2 regions of the Polymorphospora sp. A560 genome follow, and region 1 is predicted to be linked to the other one. Evidence: riboswitches for the same ligand, from Rfam matches in the RefSeq annotation. Region 1 holds a riboswitch; the other holds the start of a gene.

Region 1 (5,457 bases):
CCATCCACGAGATCGTCGACCAGCGCGGCGCCACGCTCATCGGTACGGCCGCCATCGTGGCCGACTGCCCGGCCGAACTCGCCCGCGACCTCGACCTACGCACCCTCCTCCAGGCCCATCACCTCAATTCCTAGCCACCGTCCCGGTGCACCTTTACACCACCCTGGTGTATAACTACACCAGGGTAAGCCCACGTGCATCCTTGCGAATGTCCCTGACCTATTGCGCTCAGTACCGCCGTCACGACTGCCTCAGTCGATCCGGTGCTCCGTCCCCTCCCGGAGGACCCCTGTGCTCGAAACCTGCCAGTTCCACCCTTCTGGAGTACACAATGATCAGCTCGGGCCGCCACCCGAAGAAAGAGATCGCCGATGCGTTACGCCGCGCTGACGGGGCTGGTCTTCTGGTCAAGCAGATCCACCGAGGCCACCGATGGGGTGAGGTGATATGCACCTACTGCCAGGCGCGTCGAAGCGTCTGGACCACGCCGCGCGATCCGGGCACGCACGCGAAGCAGATCGACCGTTTCGCACTCGATCACCGGCATCCGCTTCCGCTGGGAGAAGACGCACCATCGTGAAACAGGAGGGAGGCAGGTAGTGGCAATCCACGTATTCACGGTCGTGCTCGACCGGGAACCCACGGACGACGAGTTCGACGCGCTCGTGGTCGCCGGGCTCGATGACGCGACCTTCGGCACTGAGCAGGGACTCCCCATCGCGGAATTCGACCGAGAGGCACCCACCCTGGCCGATGCCATAGCCACCGCCGTACGAGCCATCGACTCCGTCGGCCTGGTTGCGCTGCGAGTGCTGGATCAGGATCTCGTGACCCTCGCCGACATCGCCGACCGCATCGGGCAGAGTCGGGAGTCGGTCCGCCGGTACTCCACGGGGGAGCGCGGGCCGGGAGGCTTCCCTCCACCTGCCAATCCGGTACGGGAGGGGACGATCTTCTACCGGTGGAGCGAGGTAGCACCCTGGATGAGCCGGAACCTGGGACTCGACATACCAGAAAACGACCTGGCATTGGTCGTCGCGAACCTGGTGCTCCAAGCCCGACAGCACCGTGACCGAGTAGCCCACATGGCCGCCCTGTCCGACCTGCTTGCCGCCTAAGAAATCTCCGCCCTGGCCAGCGGCCTCTGATCACTGTGGAGGTTGCGTCCGGATGGGCTGGTAGGCCAGGGCCCGTTCGACAACCTCGGCCGCCGACAAGGGCGTGGGCGGCCAGAAGATCAGGTCGGCGACGCTGGGGCAGACGAGATCGCGGGCGAGCCGGTCGAGCCAGCGGTCCAGTTCCTCGTCGTCCGCATACTCCCCGTTCATGATCCGTTCCACCAGCACGATCACCTGATCCCGGGTCAGTCCCTCACCCATCCCGCTCCGCCCGTCGTCACCTGTCTCCAGTCTGACCTCAACCATCGCCGGCACGGGAGACGTCTTACCGTGCGAGGGGGTGAGCATTGACCGAGACGTTCCACCAGTTCGTGGTGCACCGCTCGGCGGCGCGCGTACCCATGATCGCTGATCTGGAAAGGCCGAAGCCCTGGCTGAGACTTGCGTCCTGGCCAGGGCTTTGTCTGGAGCGGGTGACGGGAATCGAACCCGCACTGTCAGCTTGGGAAGCTGATGTTCTGCCATTGAACTACACCCGCGAGCGGACCTCACTGTACCTGGTCGGCTGCGCTGACGCACGGACCCCTCCCGATCCGCGTGACCAGGGGGTGGGCGCACGTTGGGCGGGCGCCGGCCCCTGGCCACGCGGATCTTCGGGGGATGGGGTGGGCTCAGGCGGCCAACTGGGTCGCCACGGCCGGCGACGTCGCGGGGTCCAGCCAGAGTCGGACTTCGGGACGGCCGGCCGGGTCCGCCGTCAGCGGGGTGGCGCCGGACTGGCCGTGGCGGGCGACCATCGCGACCTCGATGCTGAACTCGAAGAGGCGCCAGTCGACGTCGTCGGTGGCGCGCAGGGTGTCGGCCAGCCGGGCGACCCGTGCCTGGTCGGTCACGGGACGGGCGCGGCCGGCGACGTAGGCTTCGTCGTCGCTGTCCTCCGGGGGGAACGAGTGCAGGGCGTACCGGCCGTCGCGCTCCAGGTCGCGGCGTTTGGGTGAGTCGACGACGAAGCAGAAGAGGCCCTCGTCGGTGATCACCGGGGCGACGGGGTGTACGCGCGGCCCGCCGTCGGCCCGGACGGTGGCCAGGTAGCCCAGGCCGGGGCCGTACTGGTGCATCAGCGAACGGATCGCTTCGGCGAGTCGGGGCTCGTCGGCGGCGAACTCGGTCCAGGTAGCCATACCGGAATTCTATCGAACATCTGTACGACACGGGTAACGAACCGCGGATCTGACCAGCACAATCTGCCCGAACCGGCGGGGCGGGCCGCCGACCCACCCAGACCGGCTCGCTATGGTGTGACGATGCTGCTCTCCGACCGCGACCTCGTCAGTGAGATCAAGGCGGGCGCCCTGGCGCTGGAGCCGTTCGATCCGGCGCTGGTCCAGCCGTCGAGTATCGACGTACGGCTCGACCGGCTCTTCCGGGTGTTCAACAACCACCTCTACACGCACATCGACCCGTCGGTGCAGCAGGATGACCTGACCTCGGCTGTCGAGGTACCGGACGGGGAGCCGTTCGTGCTGCATCCGGGCGAGTTCGTGCTCGCGTCGACGCTCGAGGTGATCTCCCTCGGCGACCAGCTCGCCGGACGGTTGGAGGGCAAGTCGAGCCTCGGCCGGCTCGGCCTGCTGACGCATTCGACGGCCGGCTTCATCGATCCGGGCTTCTCCGGGCACGTGACGCTGGAGCTGTCCAACGTGGCCAACCTGCCGATCACGCTCTGGCCGGGGATGAAGATCGGCCAACTCTGCATCTTCCGGCTGTCGTCGCCGGCCGAGCACCCGTACGGGTCGGCGGTCTACGGTTCGCGCTACCAGGGGCAGCGTGGACCGACGCCGAGCCGCTCGTGGCAGAACTGGCGGACCTGGCCGGTCCGCTGAGGCACGAAGACAGCAAAAGGGGCGCCTCCCGTCGAGGGAGCCGCCCCTTTTGGCCTCGCCGTCACATCCTGGGGCGGCCGAAGCTGTGGATCGTGCCGTTGTCGTAGCGCTTCATCAGGACCGGTACGCCGGCCTGGGAGGCGTGCACCAGCCAGCCGTTGCCGACGTACATGCCGACGTGGCTGAGGTCGGAGTTGTAGAAGACGAAGTCACCGGGGCGCAGCTCGGAGCGGCTGATCGAGGGCATCGTCCGGCGCTGGGCGGCGGCGTTGTGCGGCAGTCGTACGCCGACCTTGCCCCAGGCGGCGAGCATCAGACCGGAGCAGTCGTAGCCGTTCGGCCCGGAGGCGCCCCAGACGTAGGGCTTGCCGATCTGGGAGCAGGCGAACTTCGCGACCGTGCTGGCCGGCCCACCCGGGTACGTCGCCGGACAGGGCGCCGGACGCAGCGAGCCGAGGCCGCCGGAGGTGCCGTACGCCTTGAGCCGCAGCTCCTGGAGCTTCTTGATGTCCGCGTTGATCTGCTTGGTCTTGGCTGCCAGCTCGGCCTCGGTCGTGGTGAGCTGGGCGACGAGGGTGTCGAGCGGGCCCTTCTGCGCCGTGTACTGCGCCTTGAGGTCGACCACGCTCTGGATGTCGCGGGCCTGCCGGCGGGCGAACTGGTCGAGCAGTTCTAGCTGGTCGGCGAGGGTCTGCGGCGAGCCGTTGGTGAGAATCGAGTTCAACGCCGACGTGTTGCCGCCCTTGTAGGCGCGGGTCGCGAACTGACCGACGCGTTCCATGGCCAGGTCGACCTGGAGCTGAAGCGGGGCGATCTTCGCGGCGAGGGCGTCGGCCTGCTTCTTCTTCGTCGCCAGTTGCTCGCGGGTGGCGTTGTGTTGCTCGATCACCGGCTCGAGCTGGCTCCACGACTTGTCGATCTGGGCTTCGATCTCGGCGACGGTCGGCTCGGCCTGGGCGGGTACCGCTCCGAAGAGGACGATGGCGACACTGGCGACGGCGACGAAGACGGTTGTCCTGGTCAACCGGCGGAGACGTGGCAGGGCCGGCGGTCGGCCGGCGGTCGCCGGCCGGAAGAGTCGGCGCCACGGTGCATGATCAGCCACCGGGGTCGGTGCTCCTTCTCCTTACGGACCGCCTACCGGGTTAGCTGACGGGTTCGGGCGGGAGAGTTGCGCCCTACCGCAAGTCTGCGGATTCACCCCGGTTACTTCTGGGTCCCCGGCTCACGACCTTGTTGTGACTCGGCGGTGTCGAGTCGACGCCATCCCTGGTGGATGGCCGGATCCCGCTCGACGGTTCATCACATTAGGCAGCGTCGTTATCAATGCGCAACCACCGGACCTGTGAAATCCGTTGCGTGTCAAGCCTGTCGCAGTCAGTCAGGCATGAAAGTTTCCTACAGTACGCAGACATCGTCCGGAATCCATTGACGGGAGCGGCCACACGGACGAAGGTGACGACATAGATCAATCCGACTGGAGGTTCGATGCAGCGTCTCACCAAGCCGACGGGCAGGCGGATCCTGCTCAGCGTCGCGGTCGTCGGCGCCGCGACGCTCGTGCCGGTCAGCCCGGCACCCGCCGTGCCAGCCCCGACCGATACCAGACAGCAGCAGTACGCCGCCGCGTCCGCCGAGTACGGCGTACCGGAGAGCATCCTGCTCGGCGTGTCGTACCTGCAGTCGCGCTGGGACACCAACGCCGGCACGCCGAGCACGAGCGGCGGGTACGGCCCGATGCACCTCACCGACGCCGCGCACGTGGCGAGCCTGCCGGTACCCGGTCACCACGGCACCCACGAGGACCCGCGCGGCGACACCTCCCGCGAGGCGATCGAACTCGAACACCCCGCGCCGAACCCGCCGGACGAGGCGGCGCTGCGTACCCTCGGCACCGCCGCCGGACTGACCGGGGCCGGAGCCGAGGCGCTGCGTACCGACCCGGTGGTCAACATCCGCGGCGGCGCCGCGCTGCTCGCCGCGTACCAGCGGGAACTGGGTGCCCCGCAGGGTGCCGGCAGCGACCCGGCCGACTGGTACGGCGCGGTCGCGCGCTACTCCGGCGCCGACACCCGTGACGCGGCGGCCGCCTTCGCCGACGAGGTCTACTCGACGATCCGTACCGGCGCGACCCGGCGGACCGACGACGGCCACCAGGTCAGTCTGGCCCGGCACGCCGGCCTCACCCCGGCGACGTCCTGGCTGGACCGGCTCGGCCTGCGCAAGCTGGCCCGCCCGGACGGGCTGGAGTGCCCGGACGACATCTCCTGCGAGTGGCTGCCGGCGCCGTACGAACTGCGCGGCGACGGAACGGTCCCGACCAGCTACGGCAACCACGACAAGGGCAACCGCCCGGCCCAGCAGAAGATCGAGTACATCGTCATCCACGACGCCGAGGGCTACTTCGCCGGCACGACCCGGCTGGCCCAGGACAAGAACTGGGTGAGCTGGCACTA
Region 2 (5,457 bases), 360 kb from region 1:
TGCCCGGCAAACCGGCCCCGGACACCTTCCTGGCCGCGGCCCGGATGCTGGGGGTCGAACCGGCCCGGGCCGCGGTCTTCGAAGACGCGCTCGCCGGGGTCGAGGCCGGCCGGGCCGGCGGGTTCGGCCTGGTGGTCGGCGTCGACCGGGCCGGCCAGGCCGAGGCGCTGCGCGTCCACGGCGCCGACGTCGTCGTCACCGACCTGTCCGAACTACTCACCGCGCAAGAGGCCGTGAGCGAGCGCAGCGAGCGAACCAACAAGCTCAGTACCAATCATGACGACGGCGAGCGAAGCGAGGCGGTGTCATGATCCGTGAGCGGGCCTATCCGGTCGAGCCGTGGCACGTGCGGGAGACCGGCCTCGACCTGGACATCCTGGCCCAGTCGGAGTCGGTGTTCGCGCTGGCCAACGGGCATGTCGGGCTGCGCGGCAACCTCGACGAGGGTGAGCCGCACGGACTGCCCGGCAGCTACCTCAACTCCTTCTACGAGCTGCGTCCGCTGCCGTACGCCGAGGCCGGGTTCGGTTTTCCCGAGTCGGGCCAGACGATCGTCAACATCACGAACGGCAAGCTGATCCGGCTGCTGGTCGACGACGAACCGTTCGACGTCCGCTACGGCGAACTGCTCGCCCACGAGCGGGTGCTCGACCTGCGCGCCGGCACCCTGGAACGCAACGTGCACTGGCGTTCACCGGCCGGCGACGAGGTCCGGATCCGCAGCACCCGGCTGGTGTCGTTCACCCAACGGGCGGTCGCGGCGATCTGCTACGAGATCGAACCGGTCGACGAACCGGTGCGGCTGATCGTGCAGTCCGAACTGGTCGCCAACGAGGAACTGCCGGCGCAGGCGAAGGACCCGCGGGTCGCCGCCGTACTGGAGTCGCCGTTGCAGGCCGAGGAGCGGCTGGTCTACGAGGACGGTGGCCTGCTGATCCACCGGACCAAGCGGAGCGGGCTGCGGCTGGCCGCCGCGATGGGGCACGAGGTCGACGGGCCGGAACGCACCAAGGTGACCACCGAGGCGTACGAGGACTGGGCCCGTACGACGGTCGCGGTGGCGCTCCGTCCGGGCCAGCGGCTGCGGATGGTCAAGTACCTGACGTACGGCTGGTCCAGCCGGCGGTCCCGGCCCGCGCTGCGGGACCAGGTCGGCGGTGCGCTGGCCGGGGCCCGCTACTCCGGTTGGGAGGGGCTGGTCCGCGAGCAGCGCGAATACCTCGACGACTTCTGGGACGCGTCCGACGTGCGGGTCGAGGGTGATCCCGAGGTGCAGCAGGCGGTGCGGTTCGGGCTGTTCCACGTGTTGCAGGCCGGCGCGCGGGCCGAGTCGCGGCCGATCGCCGCGAAGGGCCTGACCGGTCCGGGCTACGACGGCCACGTCTTCTGGGACACCGAGACGTTCGTGCTGCCGGTGCTGACGTACACCCAGCCGGCCGCGGTGGCGCACGCCCTGCGCTGGCGGCACGCCACCCTGGACCTGGCCCGGGACCGGGCCCGGACCCTCGACCTGCACGGGGCGGCGTTCCCGTGGCGGACGATCCGGGGCCACGAGTGTTCGGCGTACTGGCCGGCGGGCACCGCCGGCTTCCACATCGGCGCCGACATCGCCGACGCCGTCCGCCGCTACGTGCAGGCGACCGGGGACACCGAGTTCGAGCGCGAGATCGGCCTGGAGCTGCTGGTGGAGACGGCGCGGTTGTGGCGGTCGCTGGGCCACCACGACCGGCACGGCCGGTTCCACATCGACGGGGTCACCGGGCCGGACGAGTACACGGCGGTGAAGGACGACAACGTCTACACGAACCTGATGGCGCAGCGGAACCTGCTGGCCGCCGCGGAGGCGGTGCAGCGGCACAGCGAGGAGGCGTGGCGGCTCGGCGTCGACGACGAGGAGACCGCCGCGTGGCGGGACGCGGCCGGGTCGATGTACGTGCCGTACGACGAGGAGCTGGGCGTGCACCCGCAGGTGGAGGGCTTCACCCGCTACCAGGAGTGGGACTTCGCCGCGACCCCGCCGGACAAGTACCCGCTGCTGCTCAACCACCCGTACTTCGACCTCTACCGCAAGCAGGTGGTCAAGCAGGCCGACCTGGTGATGGCGATGCACCTGCGCGGCGACGCGTTCACCGCCGAGGAGAAGGCGCGCAACTTCGTCTACTACGAGCGTCGTACGGTTCGCGACTCGTCGCTGTCGGCGTGCACCCAGTCGGTGCTGGCCGCCGAGACGGGCCATCTCGAACTCGCCCACGACTATCTGGGCGAGGCCGCCCTGATGGATCTGCACGACATCCACCAGAACACCCGCGACGGGGTGCATGTGGCGTCGCTGGCGGGGGCGTGGATCGCGCTGGTGGCCGGGCTCGGCGGGATGCGTGACCACGACGGCCGGTTGTCGTTCGCGCCCCGGCTGCCGAGCCGGATCGGCCGGCTGGAGTTCTCGTTGATGTGGCACGGCCGGCGGCTGCGGGTCGACGTGCGGCCGCACGAGGTGACGTACGCGCTGCGGGACGGCGACGACGACACCCGGCTGGAGTTGCGGCACCACGGTGAGGAGGTCACGGTGACCTGTGACGATCCGGTGACCCTGCCGATCCCGGCGGCTCCGCCGGCGGGGCCGCCGCCCCGCCAGCCGCCGGGGCGTGCCCCGGCCCGCCGGTCGGCGCTGGGCGAGCTGTGACGGATACGCCGGAGCCGGGTCGCGCAGGCGACCCGGCTCCGGCGTGAGTGTCCCTACAGCAGGGACAGGTGCACGTGGTTCGTGTGGTCGGTGTTCGGGTCGCCGTAGGCGCCGCTGTACGACTTCCAGCCGATCGCCGGTAGCCAGACCTGTTTGAACCAGATGACGTAGAGGATGCCGAGCCGGTCGGCGTTGCGGACCAGGAACGCGGCCAGGTTGTTGCCGTACAACCTGTTCTCACCCTGCGCGACGCCGCCGAAGCCCTTCTTCTGGGAAGAGAAGTCGCAGGCGCGTCCCTTGGGGTGCTCGTACGGCCCACCGGGGCGGTAGCAGGAGACGTACCAGTTGAACCCGGCCTTCTGGGTCTCCTTGAGCGCGTGCAGGGTACGCGCGGTGATGCATCCCGAGGTCGTCGGGTCGTTCTGGTTGCACGACTGTGCCGGCCACGATCCATCGCGGTTGCGCGGGGCCTGCGCGGCGATCGGCGAGGTCGCGTTGACGAACCCGCCGGTCGAGGCGCCGCCGGCCAGCCGGAGCGCCTTCTCGGTCTCGGCCTTTTTCTTCGCCATGACCTCGAGTTGCTGCTGCTCCTCGGTGACGGCCTGGTCGATCGCGGCCTTGGCCCGGTTGGCCTGGTCGAGCGCGGCGTTGAGTTCGCGCATCTTCCGGTTGTCGTGCTGGGCGAGGGCGTCGAGGCTCTCGGCGCGGTCGAGGAAGTCCTCGGGCGACGCGCTGTTGAGCAGCATCATCATCGGCCCGATGCGGCCCATCCGGTAGGCGTTGGCCGCCACCTGGCCGATCTCGGGCTGGAGCATCTCGATCTGCTTTTCGACCTTCTGCAGTTCGAGGGTGAGCTGCAGCTGGCGCTTGCGTGAGTTGTCGACCGCCGTCTTCGCCTCGACGTAGCCACGGCTGGTGGCTTCCATCACGTCGCGCAGCAACGGGTTCTCACCCTCGTCGCCGGGCGTCGTCGGTGCGGAAGTTGGCTCGGCGTGTGCCGTGCCGGGGGCGACCGCCAAGCCGATGAGCACGGCTACGGCGGTCACGAGCGTGACGGGCAGCGACTGCCGCCGACGCTGGAATGACGTCATCTACCGTTCCTCCCATCTGCCGCCGACCGGGTTAGCTGACGGGTTCGGGACGGAAGGATCCCTACCGCTGGCGCGGATTCACCCCGGGACACCTGGTTCCCCGGCTCGCCTCGCGGCGATTGGGCGGCGGTCACCACCGGCGCCGATGGGCGCCGCCGGGCGGAGACCGCGGGCCAGCCTACCGGATGGTTCGGGTCCGTCGCTCCGGAACCACCGAGCCACTACCAGGGCGGATGCGTTACAGGACAACGACTTTCGGTGATGTCTGTTGGTCGGTCGAGCCGGCCGCCGGCGGCTGCCGGGCGGTGACTTGCCAGCTTGCTGACAGGTTCCACATGGCCGGCGCCCAGCGGCACGACTCATGGTGAATCCCGGTAAACCGTCCAACCGTTACCAATCGGAGGAAAGTGATCATGCAGATCGTCCCCAGGAAGGCGGCACTCGTCGGCCTCGGTGCGGCCGGGGTGCTCGCTCTGGCGGTGGCCGTACCGACCGTGGCCCTCGCCGAGGATCCGACACCCGCGCCGTCGACGTCGTCCTCCAGCGCGCCGTCCCGGACGGAGCAGCACGAGGAACGGCGGGCCGAGCACAACCGGCAGCTCGCCGAGGGGCTGGCCGCCGAACTCGGCGTCGACGTGGAGAAGGTCAGCGCCGCGCTGGAGAAGGTGCAGGGTGACCTGCGCACCGGGGCCGAGCAGGAGCGGCAGGCGAAGCTCAAGGAGCGGCTCGACGCGGCGGTCGAGGAAGGCAAGCTGACCCGGGAGCAGGCCGACGCGATCATCGCGGGCGCCGAGGCCGGCGTGTTCGGGGGCAAGGGCGGCGGGTTCGGGCCGGGGCCGGGACGCGGCGGACGCTGACCGGAGCCCGGCACCCACCGGATCGCGGGCCGGCGGCGGACCTGTCCGCCGCCGGCCCGCGCGGTCTCAGCAGTAGAGGTTGTTGCCGGGCGTGGTGCCGAGGATCTGGACGAACCGCTGGTAGGCGTTCACCCGACTCTGCACCGTGGCCGGGTTGCGGCCGTTGCACTCCAGCGCGCCGTTGATGCTGCGGATCGTCTCACCGAAACCGATCCCGTTGACCATCGCGTGGTGCGGGGTCATCGTGCCCGGACCCGACTGGGTGTTCCAGTACCACAGCGCCGTCTTCCAGGCCACGGCCGCGTCGTTCTGCACCAGCCACGGGTTGGTGAGCAGCGGCAGGCCAAGCGCGTCGCCGGCCGCCTTGTAGTTGAAGTTCCAGCTCAACTGCACGGGGCCGCGGCCGTAGTAGGCGGCCTGGCCGGCCGGGCAGCCGTACGGCTGGCTGGTGTCGCAGTAGTGCGGGTAGTTGGCCTGGTTCTGCTCGACGATGTGGACCAGCCCGCCGGTCTCATGGTTGACGTTGGCCAGGAAGGCCGCCGCCTCGCGCCGCCGGGTGGTCTCGTCACCGGTCTTGGCGAAGCCCGGGTACGCGCTCAGCGCGGCGGTCAGCCCGCTGTAGGTGTAGAAGCCGTTCCGGCTCGGGAACATCTGGTTGAACTGCGCCTGGCTGACCACGAAGCCGGTGTTGCCGCCCGGCGGGGTGGTGGGCGGCTGCCCGCCGCAGGAGTAGGGCTCCCAGTACCAGGTGCTGATGATCGGGTCGTACCCGGGATTCTCGTGCTTGGCCCGGTAGTACTGGCCGTTGGTGTAGCGGACGATCGAGCCG

The links. A riboswitch is a leader RNA that binds a small molecule or an ion and turns the genes downstream of it on or off. The one in region 1 is predicted to bind cyclic di-AMP.
Region 2: linked by a shared signal. The riboswitch ahead of QCD66_RS02075 (coiled-coil domain-containing protein) and the one ahead of QCD66_RS00355 (NlpC/P60 family protein) in region 1 are both predicted to bind cyclic di-AMP.

The regions. Positions count from the first base shown of each region.
Region 1 covers NZ_CP122282.1:80,540-85,996, reverse strand. The annotation lists gene QCD66_RS00390 (phosphoribosyltransferase family protein) at 1-134, shown strand, start outside; gene QCD66_RS00385 (hypothetical protein) at 332-580, shown strand; gene QCD66_RS00380 (hypothetical protein) at 624-1,118, shown strand; gene QCD66_RS00375 (e9imm peptide) at 1,149-1,424, opposite strand; tRNA gene QCD66_RS00370 (tRNA-Gly) at 1,584-1,657, opposite strand; gene QCD66_RS00365 (pyridoxamine 5'-phosphate oxidase family protein) at 1,790-2,299, opposite strand; gene dcd (dCTP deaminase) at 2,423-3,001, shown strand; gene QCD66_RS00355 (NlpC/P60 family protein) at 3,063-4,106, opposite strand; cyclic di-AMP (ydaO/yuaA leader) riboswitch at 4,122-4,260, opposite strand; gene QCD66_RS00350 (N-acetylmuramoyl-L-alanine amidase) at 4,490-5,457, shown strand, end outside.
Region 2 covers NZ_CP122282.1:442,436-447,892, reverse strand. The annotation lists gene QCD66_RS02085 (beta-phosphoglucomutase family hydrolase) at 1-311, shown strand, start outside; gene QCD66_RS02080 (glycoside hydrolase family 65 protein) at 308-2,680, shown strand; gene QCD66_RS02075 (coiled-coil domain-containing protein) at 2,734-3,771, opposite strand; cyclic di-AMP (ydaO/yuaA leader) riboswitch at 3,776-3,907, opposite strand; gene QCD66_RS02070 (hypothetical protein) at 4,185-4,628, shown strand; gene QCD66_RS02065 (glycoside hydrolase family 19 protein) at 4,695-5,457, opposite strand, start outside.